Regions from separate parts of the Sphingomonas sp. SORGH_AS_0438 genome, predicted to be linked through region 3. Evidence: riboswitches for the same ligand, from Rfam matches in the RefSeq annotation. Region 3 holds a riboswitch; each other region holds the start of a gene.

Region 1 (5,714 bases), 680 kb from region 3:
GCCGAGACGTCCGCCAGCACGCTGCGGCCGCCGAGCGTCACGCCCACCGCATCGAGGATCAGCGCCATGCGTCGTGCCTCGCGCGGAGCAGCAGCCACAGGAAGAAGGGCGCGCCGATCAGCGCCATGGCGACGCCCAGCCGTATCTCGCCGGCACCGGGGGCGAGCCGCACCAGGCTGTCGCCCGCCAGCACCAGCGCCGCGCCGCCCAGGCTGGCGGGCAGCAGCAGCGCCCCCGGTCGATGGCCGAAGAGCGGACGGAGCAGATGCGGCACGATCAGGCCGACAAAGCCGATCACCCCCGTCACCGCCACCCCCGCGCCGATCGCGAGGCCGGTGCCCGCGACCACCAGCAGCCGCAGCCGGCCGAGCCGCACGCCCAGCGACCGCGCCGCCGGCTCGCCCAGCGCCAGCGCGTCGAGCGACCGGCCGGTCAGCGCGAGCAGCAGCGCGCCGAGCGCCATCGGCGGCACGGCCAGCACGACATCGGGCCAGCTCCGGTCGGTCAGCGCGCCCATCAGCCAGTCCATCGCCTCCGCCACCACATAGGGATTGGGCGCGACCGAGATGGTGAAGGCGGTCAGCGCCCCCGCCAGGCTCGCCAACACCGTGCCCGCCAGCACGAAGGTAACGGTGGAATCGGATCGCCAAGTCAGCGCTGCGAGCAGCGCCATCGCCCCGCCGGCCGCCAGGATCGCGGCGACGAACACGCCCGCCCCGCTGGCGGCGGCGAAGACGATCGCCACCACCGCGCCCAGGGCCGCCGCCGACGAGATGCCGACCACGCCCGGATCGGCGAGCGGATTGCGCAGATAGCCCTGCAACACCGCGCCCGACAGGCCGAGCACCGCGCCCAGGGCCACGGCCAGCACCGCGCGCGGCAAACGAAGCTCCGCCACGATCCACCAGCGCTGATCGCCCGAGAACCAGGCGGACAGCGGCACCACCGCCTTGCCGCAGGCGAGCGAACCCAGGAAAAGCGCCACCACCAGCAGCGCGAGCATGGTCAGGCGGATCGATCGGCTCATGGCCCCTCCTGGCGGATCGCGGCGAGCCGGTCGAGCGCCGGGGGAATCGTGGGACCGCCGCAATAGAGCAGGGCCGGGTCGATCGTCGCCGCCCGGCTGTGCGGCAACAGCCGTTCGCGCAAGCGTGCCAGCCGGTTGCGGTCGGGCGCGATCACCAGGTCCGGCGGGTGCACGACCAGGGTCTCCGCCGGCAGCCGCCCGGTAAAGGCCAGGCCATAGCCCGCCGCCGCATTGGTCAGGCCGACATGCGTCATCGCTTCATCCAGCAAGGTGCCGCCGCCATTGGCGAGGTCGCCGGAGATGTAGAGCAAGGCCCTTGGTCGCCGGGCATCCGTCGGCCGGGTGCGGCGCAGGCCAGCATCAATGTCGCGCACGATCCGCTCGCCGGCCGGAGCCGCCCCCACCGCCCGCGCCAGTTCGCGCACCTGCGCCTCGCTGGCGGCGATGGTGGCGGGGATGCCGAGATAGAGCGTCTTCAGCCCGGCGCGCGCCCAGGCCTCCCGCGTGGCGGGCGCGGTGAAGCTGGAGGCGACGACCAGGTCGGGCCGGAGCGCGATCACCTCCTCCGCCGTTCCCGCCGTGGCGCGGAAGCGGCGCGCAAGGGCGAGCGGGATCGAGGAGGCGCCGGGCGTTTGCGAATAATGGCTGATCGCGGCGATGCGGGCGGGCGGCACCATGTGCACCAGCATCGCATCCGCGCATGGATTGGTCGAGACGATGCCCCCGCCCCCGCCCGGCGGCTGCGCACAGCCGGCGAGCAGGAGGGCGAGGGCCAGCGCGCGCATCTCAGTCGAGCGTCACGCGGATGCCGCCATAGGCGGCGCGGCCATAGGTGCCATAGCCGGCGATGACCCGGTAATCCTCATCGAACAGGTTGTCGACGCGGCCATAGACGGACAGGCGATCCCCGATCGGCAGTTCCGCGCGCAGGCTGGCCAGCGCATAGCCGTCCAGCCGGACGCTGTTGGCCGCGTCGTCGTAACTGTCGCCGACCATCTGCACCGTGCCGCCGACCGACAGGCCGAAGGGCAGGCGATAGTCGATATTGACCGCCGCCGTCTCCTTGGGCCGGCGCGCCAGGTCGAGGTCGAAGGCCGCGCCGGGCGTGCGGTTGCGGCTGTCGATATAGGAGACGTTGCCCGACAGGGTCAGCGCATCGACCGGACGCAGCGCGATGGTGAACTCGACACCCTCGGCCTGGGTGCGCTGGATATTGTCGTAGCGGCCGAAGGGATAGGCCGCGCACTCGGTCGCGCCGACGCAGTTGCGGAAGCTGATCTGGTTGCGCGTGTCGCGGTGGAACCAGGTCGCCCCGATCCGCATCCGGCCCTCCACCAGCGCCTGTTCGACGCCCAGGTCATAGTTGCGCGCCGTCTCCGGCCGCAGCGCCTCGTTCCCATAGGCGCTGTAGAGCTGGTAGAGCGTCGGGGCCTTGAACCCCTCGCCATAGCTGGCGCGCAGCGTCGTGCCGGTCGCCAGCGCCCAGGCCGCGTCCGCGCCGAAGGTGGTGCGGCCGCCGAAACGCTGGTGATCGTCATGCCGCACGCCGCCGGTGACGGTCAGCGCGCGGATCGGCTGGACGATCGCCTGGCCATAGACGCTGGTGATGCCGACCGAACGCTTGAGGAAGCCGTCGTCATAGCGGCTGGTCTCATGCTCGACGCCGCCGACCAGGCGGACTGGCTCGGCCAGCCGGAAATCACCCTGATATTCATAGCGTTCGGACCGGCCCCGGCCGATGAAGCTGGGGCCGGTGCCGAAGGCGGGTTCGTAATTGTCGCGGTTGATATCGGCGATGGTGAAGGCCGCACGGTTGCGGAGGCGGCCGTCCAGCAGGTTCGCATGGACGCCGGCATAGCCATAGACTTCCTGCGTCTTGGCATAGTCGGCGGTGTCGGCCAGCATATAGTCGGGCGGCGGAAAGCCATCCAGCCCGACCCGGCTATGCGCATACCAGCCCGACAGGTCGATGCCGATGTCCCGGGTCAGCGCCAGCGTCGCGCGGCCGTTCGCACCATATTGGCGGTATCCGTCACGCTCGCGGCCATTGGCGGCGGCGGAGATGCCGTCGCTGTCCAGATAGCCGCCGGTCAGCGACAGGGCGAGCGGCCCGGCGCCGCCCGACACGCCGGCGCTGGCGAAGGCGCTGTTCGCATAGCCATATTCGGCGCGCGCATGAGCGCGGAACCGGTCGGTCGGCGCCTGGGTGATGATGTTGACGACGCCGCCGATCGCCTGGCTGCCCCAGGGCACCGAATTCGGCCCGCGCAGCACCTCGATCCGCTCGATCGACGAGGAGAGCAGGTTGGCGAAGTCGAAGCCGCCGCCGGGCGAGGACGGATCGTTGACGCGCACGCCGTCGATCACGACCAGCGTCTGCTCCGCTTCCGCGCCCCGGATGCGCAGGCTGGTCAGGCTGCCGATCCCGCCATTGCGGGTGACGGTGACGCCCGGCGTGGTCGACAGCAGGTCGGCGATCGAGACGGTCTGGCGCGCCTCGATCTCCGCGCGGTCGATGACGGTCAGCGCTTGGCCGACCTCGTCCAGCTTCTGCGGCGCGCGGGCGGCGGTGACGACGATCTGGTCGTCGTCCGGGGCCGCCTGCGCCAGTGCGGGAGCGGCGGCGGCAAGCGCCAGGACGGACACGGCAAATCTCAACACGAACGCATTCCCCCTCTCGGCGGCGTCCGCACCATTGCGCACGCGTCGCCGCGCGTCGTTCGCTCGAGGAATATCGCCTCGTCCGCTCCGGTGCTCCCGCCGGCGCGATGGATCGACCGTGACGGGCAGGTCTCCTGGCTTCCGGGTCATCGCCGCCGCCCCGCCTTCCCGGACCGTCTCTGGGTCCAGTGGCCTGTTGGGGCGGCCGCTCGCCGGTCACAGTTGCGGGGACAGCGCCGGGATCGTGGACAAACCACTCACCGGCTTCCCTTTTGATCCCCGGTCAGGGGGAACCCGTCACGGCGGCGCGGTTAGCCGCCGGCGCGGGTCCGGTCAATCAGCCTGCCGACCGCGCCCCAGCGCCGCGACGCGCGCGACCAGGTCCCGGCACACATCGGGGGGCACGAACTTCGACACGTCGCCGCCGAACAGCGCGATCTCCTTGACCAGCCGCGACGCGATCGGCTGCAACGCGACATCGGCCATCAGGAAGACGGTCTCGACATGGCGGTTGAGCTGCTGGTTCATGCCCGCCATCTGATATTCATATTCGAAATCGGCGACGGCGCGCAGGCCCCGCACGATCACGCTCGCCCCCTCGCGCACGGCAAAGTCCATCAGCAGCGAATCGAACGGCACCACGTCGATCGCGCCGCCGATCGTCGCCACCTCGCGCCGCACCGTCGCCATCCGCTCGTCGAGTGAGAACATCGGCGACTTGGAGGCATTGGTCGTCACCCCCACCACCAGCCAGCCGGTCGACCAGCTTCGCGCCGCGCCGGATGATGTCCATATGGCCGAGTGTGACAGGGTCGAAGGTGCCGGGATAGACGCCGATCCGGGTCACCGGTCGCGCTCCACCACATAGCGGGCGATGGCGCGCAGCAGGTCCGCCTCCGCGCCATAGCCGCGCAGATGCTGCACCGCCTGGTCGACCAGCATCCCGCATTGCTCGCGGGCACGATCGACGCCGAGCAGCGACAGGAACGTCTCCTTGCCCGCCTCGCCGTCCTTGCGCAGCTTCTTGCCGGCCAGTTCCTCGTCGCCCTCGGCATCGAGCAGGTCGTCGGCGATCTGGAAGGCGAGGCCCAGGTCGTGCGCATAGCCGCGCAGAGGCACGCGCCCCTCGGGCGGCACCCGGCCCAGGATCGCGCCCGCCTCCACCGCCGCGCAGATCAGCGCGCCGGTCTTCATCTGCTGGAGCCGGGTGACGGTGCCGAGGTCGAAGCGCGCCTTTTCCGCCTCCAGGTCCATCATCTGCCCGCCCGCCATGCCGCCGGGGCCGGCGGCGCGCGCCAGATCAAGCACCAGTTCGGACCGCACGAACGGATCGGGATGCGTATCCGCATCGGCCAGCACCTCGAACGCCAGCGCATGGAGGCAGTCGCCCGCCAGGATCGCGGTCGCCTCGCCATAGATTTTGTGCGCGGTCGGCTTGCCCCGGCGCATGTCGTCATCGTCCATCGCCGGCAGATCGTCGTGGATCAGCGAATAGACATGGATCGCCTCGATCGCGGTGCCGACCAGCACGGCGCAGGCGCGATCGACGCCGAACAGGTCGGCGGTCGCGATCGTCAACAGCGGCCGCAGCCGCTTGCCACCGCCGATCGCGGCATGGCGCATGCAGCGATAGAGGTCGGCGCGCGGATCGTCGGGGATGGCGAGCAGCGTGTCGAACCGGGCATCGACCGCCTCGGCGACCAGCGAGATCGCGTCGGGCAGCGACGCGGGCAGAGCGGGCATGGGCGCCTCAGCCCGCGGCAAAGGGGCGCGTGCCGGCGGGCTTGCCGTCCGCGTCCAGCCGGATCGCCTCGATCCGCGCCTGCGCCGCATCGAGCCGCTCGGCGCAGCGGGCGCGCAACCGGTCGCCGCGCTCGTACAGGCGGATCGATTCGTCCAGCGTCGCGTCGCCGCTTTCCAACCGGCCGACGATCCGCTCCAATTCCTTCAGCGCGGCTTCGAACGACAGATCCTCGACCGGCGTTTCGGGGGCGGATGGGGCGGGTATGTCCATGATTGTTCCTAT
Region 2 (5,714 bases), 2.4 Mb from region 3:
GGCTCGTCCGCGCCGAAGAAGCGCCATTGCGGCTGGACGGGCGGGCCGATGCGGCTCGCATCGACCTGGATGGTCACGGGAAACGGGTCCTGGCCCGGTGTCGGACCTGCCGCCAGCGGACCGGCAAGCGCCATGGCTACCGGACCGATCACCACCAGTCGCTTCCGCATCGCCCCTCCATCCGGTTCCGTACCGCAAAACGCGATCTCGCCGTTCGATGGGCGACCCATGTCCTTGATATCCGCAGCCTTATGACTTGTCGATGACGGGCGCGTCATGGCAGGACGGCCCCCGACAAGCCGGCACCGGTCCAGGGCAAGCAGGTAGAGGAGCGGTGTGATCTCATCTTCACAGGCGACATCGACGACGGCCATCGCACCCGGTAAAAGTCATTTCGAGATCCTGGATGGCTTGCGTGGCATAGCCGCGCTGATGGTGGTCATCTTCCACGTATTCGAAGCCTATTCGGACGCGGACCCCACCAAGCAGATCATCAACCACGGCTATCTCGCCGTCGATTTCTTCTTCCTGCTGTCCGGCTTCGTGATTGCCTATGCCTATGATGATCGCTGGTCGCGCATGGGGCAGTGGGAATTCTACAAGCGGCGATTGATCCGGTTACAGCCGATGGTGGTGCTGGGCAGCGTGTTCGGTGGCGCGCTTTTCTATCTCCAGGCGGGGGGCCTGTTTCCACGCATCGCCGAGACGCCGGTCTGGCAGATGCTGCTGGTGATGCTGCTCGGCTGTACGCTGCTGCCGTTGCCGAAGGCGTTCGATATTCGCGGCTGGGATGAGATCCATCCGCTGAACGGCCCGGCTTGGTCGCTCTTCTACGAATATGTCGCCAATATAGCCTATGCGCTGGTGCTGCGCAGGCTTTCGCGTCGCGGCCTCACGCTGTTGCTGGTGCTGGCGGCCGGGCTGTTGCTCGACGTCGCGCTGCGGGGCGAACGACGCGATCTGATCGGCGGCTGGGCGCTCGACGCGGCCGGCATCCATATCGGTCTGGCGCGTCTATGCTATCCGTTCCTGGCGGGGATGCTGCTGATGCGATCGGGCAAGCGGTTGCGCGTTCGGCACGCCTTTGCCGTCAGCGGCGTCCTGCTCATCCTGGCCTTGGCGCTGCCGCGTATGGGCGACACGCCGCATGACTGGCGCAATGGCCTGTACGATGCGGCCTGCGTGCTGTTGCTGTTTCCGCTGATCGTCGCGATCGGCGCCGGGCAGAAACTGGCCGATGGCAAAAGCCTGCGCGTGGCCCGGTTCTTCGGTGACCTGTCCTTCCCTTTGTACATCACCCATTATCCCCTGATCTACCTCTACACGGCCTGGGTCGTGGACCAGAAGGTCCCGGCCCGTATCGGCGCGCCCATGGGCGTCCTGCTGGTGATCGTCGCCGTGCTGATCGCCTATGCGAGTCTGAAGCTGTACGACGAACCCGTGCGTCGCCGGCTTGCCGCCCGCTTCCTCCGGCGGTCGGCGGTCGCGCCGTCCCGATGACGATCGGGCTTCGATAGGTCGTGATGCGCTTCGTCGGCGACGGGGCATCGGTCTGGAATGGGGTTGCGGGCGGACGGCCTGCCAAGGATGACCCGTCATCCGCTTCCCGGCATTAGCCCGATGATGGCGAAGCCGAGGAAGCGGATCGGGGTCGGAGCCTAGGTACGTCAGACGCTGGCAGTCGCCGAACAGCCCCCGACTGCGCCGGTCAGGCCGTGATTTCCCGCCTGACGATCGCCGCGCCCGCACCCAGCGCCTTCAACTTGCCGGTCGCGACCTTGCGGCTCAAAGGCGCCATGCCGCAATTCGTCGCCGGGTAGAGCTTGTCCGCATCGACGAAGCGCAGGGCGTTGCGCAGGGTATCGGCGACCTGTTCCGGCGTCTCGATGCTATCGGTGGCGACGTCGATCGCGCCGACCATCACCTTCTTGCCGCGGACGAGCTCGATCAGGTCCATCGGCACTCGCGAATTCTGGCATTCGAGCGAGATGATATCGATCTTCGATTTCTGGAGGTTGGGGAAGGTTTCCTCATATTGCCGCCATTCGGAGCCGAGCGTCTTCTTCCAGTCGGTATTGGCCTTGATCCCATAGCCGTAGCAGATGTGGACGGCGGTCTCGGCCTTCAGGCCCTCGGCGGCGCGTTCCAGGGTGACGATACCCCAGTCGTTCGCCTCGTCGAAGAACACGTTGAAGGCGGGTTCGTCGAATTGGATGATGTCGACGCCCGCAGCCTCCAGTTCGCGGGCCTCCTCGTTGAGGATGCGGGCGAATTCCCAGGCCAGCTTCTCGCGGCTCCGGTAATGGGCGTCGAAGAGGGTATCGATCATCGTCATCGGCCCCGGCAGGGTCCATTTGATCGGCTGGGTGGTCTGGGCGCGCAGGAACCGCGCATCGTCGACGAAGACCGAGCGGGGCCGCGACACGGCGCCGGTGACCGTCGGCACGCTGGCGTCGTAACGGTTGCGGATACGCACCGTCTCGCGCTTCTCGAAGTCGACGCCGTCCAGATGCTCGATGAACGTCGTGACGAAGTGCTGGCGGGTCTGCTCGCCGTCTCCCAGGATATCGATGCCCGCCTGGCGCTGATCGTCGACCGCCAGACGCAGCGCGTCCTGCTTGCCCGCGATCAGTTCCTCACCCTCCAGCTTCCACGGCGACCACAGGGTCTCGGGCTGAGCAAGCCAGCTGGGCTTGGGCAGGCTGCCCGCCGTCGTCGTCGGCAACAATCTCGTCATGATGGAATATACCTGTCGTTTGGGTGGGATCAGAGGCCGCAGGTCGCGGACCAGCGTCGAAGGGCGGCACCATGCGGCGCGATGATATGCGCCTCGGCCAGCTTGCCTTGCTCCACGGCGAGCCGGCTGCGCTCCTCGCGATCGTAGACGATGCGGGTCAGCGAATAGTCCTGATATGTCAGGCTCGGCCGGTACTGCTCCGCCGCCACGGAGTTGGCGTTGTAGATTTCGGGGCGATAGATTTTCTGGAACGTCTCCATCGTCGCGATCGTGCCGGCGAGTTCGAGGTTGGTGTAGTCGCTGACCAGATCGCCGATATGATAGAAGGCCAGGGGCGCGACGCTGTGCGGCGGCATGAAGTAGCGCACTTTCATGCCCATCTTCGCGAAATACCGGTCGGTCGGGGAGGTATCGTCGTTCCGATACTCGACGCCGAGGATAGGATGGACGTTTGCCGTCCGGTGGTAGATCGCCTTGCTCGACACGCTCAGGCAGATGACCGGGGCCTTCCGAAAATGGTCGCGATAGGCGCTTGAGCCGAGAAAGCGCTTGAACAGAGCGCCGTGGAGATCGCCGAAATCGTCCGGCGCACCGCCACCTCCGGTCCTGAGGTGGTCCGGGAGAACGACGTTGAAGTCGTAGTCCCGGATGTAGGAGGAGAAGTTGTTGCCGACGATGCCATCGGTCCGCTCGCCGCTGCGTCGGTCGACGATGCTGGTGTGCAGAATCTCGATCAGGGGAAGCGCGTCGTCGGCGTCACCATCGCCAATGGTCAGCGCGGCGGAGATGATCTTCAACTCGATCGTGTAGCGATCACCGGTGGGATTGTCCCAGTGCATCAGCGCGTTGAAACGGCGATCGATCATCATCAGCGTGTTGCGCAGATTCTCTTGCCGGTTGTCGCCTCGGGCGAGATTGGCGAAGTTGGTGGTGATGCGCGTGCTGTCGGCCGGACGATAGTCCTCGTTGAACGGGATGCTGCTGATCGTGAATGTGAACCCGCTATTCGTCATGACTCACCTGGCTTTGCGGACAGAGGTCAGGCGAGAGCGCGCAAGGCAGGGACAGGCCCGGATGGCGGAACGTCACGGACCGTCGCGTCGAGCGCGATCCACCGGAGGAACCCCCGTCCGAGGAACGTTATGGCGTCGAAAGGCAGGTCTCCTGGCTTGCGGGTCGACGCGGTGGCTCCGGCCTTCCCGGGCTCCTTGCGGGAACCCAGTGACACGAATTGGAGCCGCCGCTCGCCGCTTACAGTTGCGGGGGCAGCGCCGGACTCTGCCCTGAAGGACACCACCGGCTTCCCGTCTTAGCCCCATCGCCATGCCTGGGATGGGGAACCTCGACGCCGCGTTCCAACACCAACACCGAGGCATTGTCAATCATGATATAAAGATATCCTTATATCTTGATGACGTGATGTCCGGCGCCCGGATGCCCTCTGGCGCAAGATAGGGCGCGTGCGCCTACAAGCCGGCCTGGTCGATCCTTTGTGCGATTTCGCTGGGCAACGCGGCTTCCGATTTCGGTTGCAGCCGATGAAGCGCCGTCTGCACGCGCTTGCGCGCGACCTGATAGGCCTTGTGGCGGATGACCCGCATCGCGTTTGTCCGCCAGGACGGGCTTTCGCCCAGCCGGGCTTCCCATTTGGCCTCCTCCGCTTCGAGGATCGACAGCGCCATGCGCAGTCCGTCGCGTCGTCCGCGGGCATAGTCTTCGGAAATGGGGGATGTCGTCATCGGGTGGCGAGGGTGGCCCGCCCCATGGTCCCTGACAAGCCAAATTCCCGGCCCGGCAATCGGTCCTGGCCGATATCCGCTTCATCCTTCGGGCCGCCTGCACCGATCCGATGGCCCGGATGCCGCTTCCGTTCGTTCCGGGCACTGTCCCAAGCAGGAGAGAATAGCGTGCTGTTTCACACGATGGTCGGATCGAACGACATTGAGCGATCGAAGCGTTTCTACGACACGGTGCTGGGCACCCTCGGCGTAGGGGAGGCGATGCGGAACATCGCCGACAGCGGTCATACCCGACTGATCTATCGGAACGACAACGGGACCAACTTCATCGTCAGCCAGCCGATCAACGACGAGCCGGCAACCGTCGCGAACGGCAGCACCGTCGCCTTTGCTTGCAACTCGCCGGAGCAGGTGAAGCAGTTTCACGATGTTGCGGTCGCCAATGGCGGCACGTCGATCGAAGCACCGCCGGGTCCGCGCAACACGGCCTCCATGGGCACGATCGAACTCGCCTATGTTCGCGATCCCGACGGCAACAAGCTTTGCGGGATCCATTTTCCCAAATAAGCGGGCCTAACCGTGCTGCCCGTCCCGGTTGCGGGCGGGCAGCACCCGATTGATCCGGTGCGACCAACCACGGAAGACATCGTCCATTCGGGTTCGGCAGGTCAGGCGCAGCAATGCTTGCGCTTCTTTCCCGAGCCGCAGGGGCAGGGATCGTTGCGGCCGGTCTTGGCCGGCGCGACTGTCTCCATGGCATTCGCCTTCGTCTCGCCCGTATGAGCGCGGGCCGCATGGAGGCGCTGGATCGTGTCCGTCAGTTCGGCCACCGCACGGTCCTGGAACGCATTGATCTCCACGCTGTCGAGATCGCTTTCGTCGCGGGCGATCGCGATCAGCGCCAGCAGGCGCCGCCACGGATCGGCCCATTCGCTATCAGCGGCCGCGGCGTCCCACGCATCCGGACGCAACGCGATCGCATCGGAAAAGCCGTCGATCCAGAATTCCCACAGAACGTCGCCATCCCGCTCGTCGATGTCGAGGATCGGCTGCAGCTTGCCGCGGGACAGGTCGCGCGCGATCTCGTCGCGCCGCGCCGTCACCGCCCTGACGAACCATTGCACGTCGAGCGGGTCCTCGAACGGTGGGACGCCATCGATCTCGACGCCCCATATGACCGTCATCCACGCGTCCACCGGGATCGCCTCGGGACAGACGATCAGCCCGGTGAGGAAGCC
Region 3 (5,714 bases):
GGCGCCCCCCAGCGCGCGGCCAGGTCGTCCCGAAGCGTTTGGGGCAGGGTCGCCAGCGCGGCGTGATAGTCCGCGAGCGGCCAGGCGATGACCTCGTCGGCCAGCGCCCGGTCGAGCGGTGCGCCAGGCCCAGTGGCATAGCCCGCGTCCGTCCAGTCGGCGAGCATCGCCTCGGCCGAGGCGATCGCGTCGAGGCCGACGGCGTGCGCCATCTGCCAGCTTTTGCCCGGATAGGTGGAAAGCACGATCGCCACCCGCCGCCCTTCCGCCGGGGTGGCGGCGAGGCGGTGCCAGCCGGCGACGCGGTCGGCGATGGCGGCGATCCGCTCGGGCTCGGGCTGGTGCGCGCGGGGGGCGAAGTGGAGCGCGGGGTCGCGCGCGCCGGCCTGTTTGAAGCTGGCGACGCCGGCGAAGATCCGCCCGTCGATCTCGGGCAGCACGACATGCATCGCCAGATCGGCCGGCGACAATCCGCGCGACGCGGTCGCCCAGGCGGCGCGGTCCGAGGTGGCGAGCGCGATCTGGAAGACGGGCGCTTCGCCGTCGAGCGGGCTGCCCATATCGTCGTCGCGCGCGGCGAAGGCGGTGGCGTTGACGATCGCCGCCGGAGCCAGCGCCGCCACCCAGCGCCGCAGCCAGCCGCGCGCCTCCGCGGCCTTGAGCGACGGCACGAACAGCGCCGCGACCGCGAAGCCGCGCGCCGTCAGCGCCCGTTCCAGCGCGGCGATGGGCGCGAGATCCTCGGCCAGCAGATAGGAGCGGTAGAAGGTGAGGAGGACCAGCGGCCGGGGGCTGGTCCATCGATGGGCCCAGAGGCTGGCGGCGGGGCAGGCCAGGCCGTGGCTCGCGCTCCACCCGCCGACCGGGGCGAGCGGCGCCGGCATCCCCGCGACCGGCGCGGCCAGCCCCGCCGCTTCCGCCAGCAGCGCCAGGGCCGCCCGCGCCGCCGCCGCGCCGCCCTGGTCGCACAGCGCCGCCAGCCGCGCGAGAATCGCCGGGGGCAGGGTGGATCGCTCGGTCAGCGCCGGGTCGGCCCGGCCGTCGCCGCTGACGATCGCCAGCGCGATGCCCCGGTTGCGGGCCAGCGCCTCGACCTGTTGCAGGCCATAGCTCCACCAGGCGGGGCCGCCGATCATCCGCACCAGGATCGCCTTCGCGCCCGACAGCGTCCGCTCGACATAGGTGTCGACCGACAGCGGATGCGCCAGATCGCCCAGATTGGCGAGGCGCAGCGCGGGCAGCGGCGTGCCGTCGCCGGCGGCGCCATGCCAGCCGGCGGCGAACGCGCCCAGGTCGCTGTCGGAAAAGGACAGCACGACCAGCGCCGCCGGGTCCTGCGCCAGGTCGCGCGGGGTGGCGGTCTCCTCCAGGCCGTGGCTCTCGCGGAAGACGAGGTGCATCGGGGCTCAGCCGGCCAGCGCGGCTCCGATCGCGGCGGGATCGATCCGGTCATGCTCGGCGATCACCACCAGCCGGGTGACGCGCGGCTCGCCGGGCCGCCAGGGGCGGTCATATTGGGTGCGCACGCGCGCGCCGACCGCCTGGACCAGCAGCCGCATGGGCTTGCCGCGCACGGCGGCATGCCCCTTCACCCGCAGGATGTCCTGGTCGCGCGCCATCGCCTCGATCCGGGCGACCAGATCGGCGGGATCGTCGATCTCACCGGCCTGATGGACCAGCGAATCGAAATCGTCATGCTCGTGATCGTCGGCGCCGTCGTGATGCGAGGGGCGGGCGGCGATATCGTCCTCGGCCGCCGCCTCCAGCCCCAGCACCACCGCCGGGTCGATCCGCCCGTCGACCAGCTCGACCACCGGCACCGGGCGCGGCGCGGTGGCGGCGATGGTCGCGCGCGCGGCGGCGATCCCCTCCGGCCCGGCCAGGTCGCCCTTGGTCAGCAGCACCAGGTCGGCACAGGCGAGCTGGTCCTCGAACAGCTCGGCGAGCGGCGTGTCATGGTCCAGCTCGGGATCGGCGGCGCGCTGCGCCTCCAGCCGGGCCAGGTCGGGGGCGAAGCGGCCCGCCGCCACCGCCTCCGCATCGGCCAGCGCGACGACGCCGTCGACGGTGATGCGCGAGCGGATCGCGGGCCAGTCGAACGCCTTGAGCAGCGGCTTGGGCAGCGCCAGGCCCGACGTCTCGATGACGATATGGTCGGGGCGGGGATCGAGCGCGAGCAGCTGCTCGACGGTCGGGATGAAGTCGTCGGCGACGGTGCAGCAGATGCAGCCATTGGCCAGCTCGACGATATTCTCCGCCGGGCAATCGGGGATGGCGCAGCCCTTCAGGATCTCGCCGTCGATGCCGAGCGTGCCGAACTCGTTGACCACCACCGCCAGCCGTCGCCCGGCGGAGCGGCGGATCAGCTCGCTGACCAGCGTGGTCTTGCCCGCGCCGAGGAAGCCGGTGACGATGGTGACGGGAATACGCGAAAGGTCGGTCATGGTGTCTCCGCGCGGGCGCCCTGGCAACGACACGGACGGGGCCTTGTGCGGCCGGCGCGTGGGACCGGGCGGGCGCTCGCTGGAGTCGCCCGTGCCACGCACCGATGCGGCCCCGGCCGCAAGGATTCGTCGCTCAGACGGAAACACCGTACCGCGGCCATCCCCTGGACCATGGTAAGAGCGACCATTGCGCCGGCAGGTCTCCTGGCTCGCGGGTCGTCGCTTGCGGCACGCCTTCCCGGCGGGGACGTCGCCGTCCGTCGCCAGTGGCCGCCCTCGCCCGAATGGGGCCAGGGACCTGTGCCGCTCGCTCGCCGCTTACAGTTGCAGGGACAGCCGCGGCTTGGAGGCGTCGCCGCCTCGCACCGCATTCCCATTCAAGCCCCTTGGCGGGGCACCGACGCGATCGATGGAACCGGATACCGGCCCCGCTGCCGCCTCTAGCCGAGGGACTGGCCGGTGCCAACCGCGGGGACAGACGAATGCGGCACGCGCTCCGTTCGGCCATGTCGCTGGAAGGGCGGGGCTTTACGGAAGAGGCACGAATCCGTCCCGGAGCAAGACCGAATTAGCGATGGACTTTACGCCTTGTTAAGATCATCGCTGCGGATCGACGCGGCGCTGGGGAGCGCGCGCGGGCGACTGGGGACTATTTGGACGTGCGCGCGGTGAAGACGGTGATCATGGCATGGCTGGCGATGCTGGGGCTGTGCGTCGCCATGGCCTGCCCGGCGGCGACGCTGTCCACTACGCCGCCGCGATCCGGCCATTCGCATGTCTTCACCGCCGATGCCCCGCCGGTCGAGTCGCGGGATGGCGGGGACGCGATCCGCATCGTCGTCGACGGCCATGTCGCGGTGGACGGCGTCACCGAGCGCGACGCCTTCGCCTATGCGCTGATGCATGACGATCTGGCCGCCGCCAATGCGACTCGCCCGCCGCGCAAGACCGGCATCGCCGCCGCGATCGCCGCCGTGCCCGAACCGGCCGGCTGGGCGCTGATGATCCTGGGCTTCGGCCTGCTGGGGCTGGTGCTGCGCCGCCAGGTGCGGCGTTCGAATGCGCGCTTCGACCGTGCGATCAAACAGGCCTATGCCGATATTGAGCGGTGAGGATCCAGTCGAAGTACGGTTTCGCGATTCTACCAGCGATCAAGCCCATCCCTCCCCGCCTGTTGATGACTCCGCTTCGTGAATGTGCCTTCATATTTAGGGAAGCGTATGACCGATAGCATCTTTGCCAAGCGAGCTTTTGTTGTGGATGGCCGCGAAGTGGAATGCCGCTTTTACAAGCCGCTGCAAGACAATGACTGTTTTTTCTGCAAAGTTGAAATCGACTGGCCGGAGGGTGTGAAGAGCAAGAGGGCCGGTGGCGTGGACGAAGTTCAAGCCTTGCTGCTCGGAATGAAGATGGCGCACGTAGATTTGCTGGCCGCTCGCAATGTCGATGGAAGAACGGTGGAGTGGCTCGATGATAAGAGTCTTGGGCTCCCCATATCCGATGTCATCCGAGATTGGGATCCGGACAACCATATTTAATCCCCCTCACCCCGGCCGGCGCTCCACCTCGACGATCTCGAACACATGGTCCGTCCAGCCGCGCTGGCGGGCGGCGTCGGCGAGGGCGGTGCGCTTGCTCTTCGCCTCCGCCAGCGACTTGGTATGGCCCCAGAACACCTCGGTCTTGCCGTTCGCCAGCGTCGCCACGATCCGCCAATAATGGGTGAAGGCGGTGGCGGTGGGGCCGATCGTCTTCACATAGCCATCGGGCAGCGTCGCGGTCAGGTAATAGCGTTTCGCCATCGCTGCCCCTCCCAGCCGTCCGTCAGTCCTTGCGCGCGACCTGGAAGCCGGCGAAGCTCTGGCTGACCGGCATCAGCTCCAGTCGGTTGATGTTGAGATGCGGCGGCAGCGTCGCCACCCACAGCATCGTCGCGGCGATGTCCTCCGCCGTCATCGGCGTGGCGCCGCGATAGAGCGCGTCGGAGGCGGCCTGGTCGCCGCCGGTGCGGACCGTGGTGAACTCGGTTTCGACCATCCCCGGCTCGATCGAGGTCACGCGCACGCCGGTGCCGTGCAGGTCGGAGCGCAGGCCCAGCGAGAATTGCTCCACGAACGCCTTGGTGCCGCCATAGACGTTGCCGCCCGGATAGGGATAGGTCGCCGCCACCGAGGACAGGTTGATGACCGCGCCCTGCCGCTCGACCAGGCCGGGCAGCAGCTTGTGGGTCAGCGTGACCAGCGCGGTGACGTTGGTGGCGATCATCGTATGCCAGGCGGCGAGGTCCGCCTTCTGCGCGGGCTGCGTGCCGAGCGCCAGTCCGGCATTGTTGATCAGCAGGTCGATCGCGCGGTCCTCCGGTGACAATTGGCCGAGCGCCGCGTCCATCGCCGCCTGGTCGGCGATGTCGAAGCAGAGCGTGTGGACCTTGTCCGCCCCCAATTCCCCGGCCAACGCCGCCAGCCGTTCGGCGCGTCGCCCGGTCGCGATCACGCGCCAGCCATCGGCTACGAACGCCCGCGCCGCCGCCGCGCCGATCCCCGCCGTCGCGCCGGTGATGAATGCCGTCCGTGCCATGTCGCGTCTCCTGCCGTATCGCGGGGGGTAAAGACCAACGGGCCGGAGAGTTCAACCACGGGGACGCGTGCTCCCGGTTTCCGCTGGCCCCGCAGCACGCTAAGGAAGCGGGCATGTTGCGCATCACCGAACTCAAGCTGCCGCTCAACCATGCCGAGGAGGCGCTGCCCGCGGCGATCCGCAACCGGCTGCGGATCACGCCGCGCGACCTGGTGCGCTACACGGTCGCGCGCCGGGCGCATGACGCGCGCGACAAGATGGACATCCAGCTGGTCTATTCGATCGACGTAACGGTGAAGAACGAGGCGGCGGTGCTGGCCCGCTTCCGCCGCGACCGGCACGTCAACCCGACGCCCGACACCGGCTATCGCTTCGTCGCGCGGGCTCCCGCGGACTATCGCGGGCCGCGCCCGATCGTGGTCGGGGCGGGGCCGTGCGGGCTGTTCGCGGGGCTGATCCTGGCGCAGATGGGGTTCCGCCCGATCATCGTCGAGCGCGGCAAGGTGGTGCGCGAGCGGACCAAGGACACCTGGGGCCTGTGGCGGCGCAGCGAGTTGAACCCCGAATCGAACGTCCAGTTCGGCGAGGGCGGCGCCGGCACCTTTTCCGACGGCAAATTGTGGAGCCAGATCAAGGACCCGCGCCATCTGGGCCGCAAGGTGCTGACCGAATTCGTCAAGGCCGGCGCGCCCG

Evidence for each region. Region 3 has a riboswitch for cobalamin ahead of cobW (cobalamin biosynthesis protein CobW). Riboswitches for the same ligand answer to the same signal wherever they lie in the genome.
Region 1: it holds a riboswitch for cobalamin, as region 3 does, so the genes downstream of both, QE452_RS13090 (TonB-dependent receptor domain-containing protein) here and cobW (cobalamin biosynthesis protein CobW) in region 3, are expected to answer to the same signal.
Region 2: it holds a riboswitch for cobalamin, as region 3 does, so the genes downstream of both, QE452_RS05175 (DUF1852 domain-containing protein) here and cobW (cobalamin biosynthesis protein CobW) in region 3, are expected to answer to the same signal.

Annotation. Positions count from the first base shown of each region.
Region 1 is NZ_JAVIZS010000001.1:2,813,039-2,818,752, forward strand. It holds gene QE452_RS13075 (ABC transporter ATP-binding protein) at 1-68, opposite strand, end outside; gene QE452_RS13080 (iron ABC transporter permease) at 59-1,027, opposite strand; gene QE452_RS13085 (ABC transporter substrate-binding protein) at 1,024-1,812, opposite strand; gene QE452_RS13090 (TonB-dependent receptor domain-containing protein) at 1,814-3,673, opposite strand; cobalamin riboswitch at 3,795-4,001, opposite strand; partial or broken gene coaD (pantetheine-phosphate adenylyltransferase) at 4,022-4,535, opposite strand; gene QE452_RS13100 (farnesyl diphosphate synthase) at 4,532-5,431, opposite strand; gene QE452_RS13105 (exodeoxyribonuclease VII small subunit) at 5,439-5,702, opposite strand.
Region 2 is NZ_JAVIZS010000001.1:1,083,943-1,089,656, forward strand. It holds gene QE452_RS05160 (GH39 family glycosyl hydrolase) at 1-170, opposite strand, end outside; gene QE452_RS05165 (acyltransferase) at 412-1,500, shown strand; gene QE452_RS05170 (methionine synthase) at 1,709-2,737, opposite strand; gene QE452_RS05175 (DUF1852 domain-containing protein) at 2,767-3,750, opposite strand; cobalamin riboswitch at 3,874-4,097, opposite strand; gene QE452_RS05180 (hypothetical protein) at 4,204-4,419, opposite strand; gene QE452_RS05185 (VOC family protein) at 4,660-5,043, shown strand; gene QE452_RS05190 (UPF0149 family protein) at 5,145-5,714, opposite strand, start outside.
Region 3 is NZ_JAVIZS010000001.1:3,493,329-3,499,042, forward strand. It holds gene cobN (cobaltochelatase subunit CobN) at 1-1,400, opposite strand, end outside; gene cobW (cobalamin biosynthesis protein CobW) at 1,407-2,444, opposite strand; cobalamin riboswitch at 2,621-2,861, opposite strand; partial or broken gene QE452_RS19130 (PEPxxWA-CTERM sorting domain-containing protein) at 3,410-3,556, shown strand; gene QE452_RS16470 (DUF6968 family protein) at 3,665-3,982, shown strand; gene QE452_RS16475 (hypothetical protein) at 3,989-4,246, opposite strand; gene QE452_RS16480 (SDR family NAD(P)-dependent oxidoreductase) at 4,269-5,021, opposite strand; gene QE452_RS16485 (NAD(P)/FAD-dependent oxidoreductase) at 5,135-5,714, shown strand, end outside.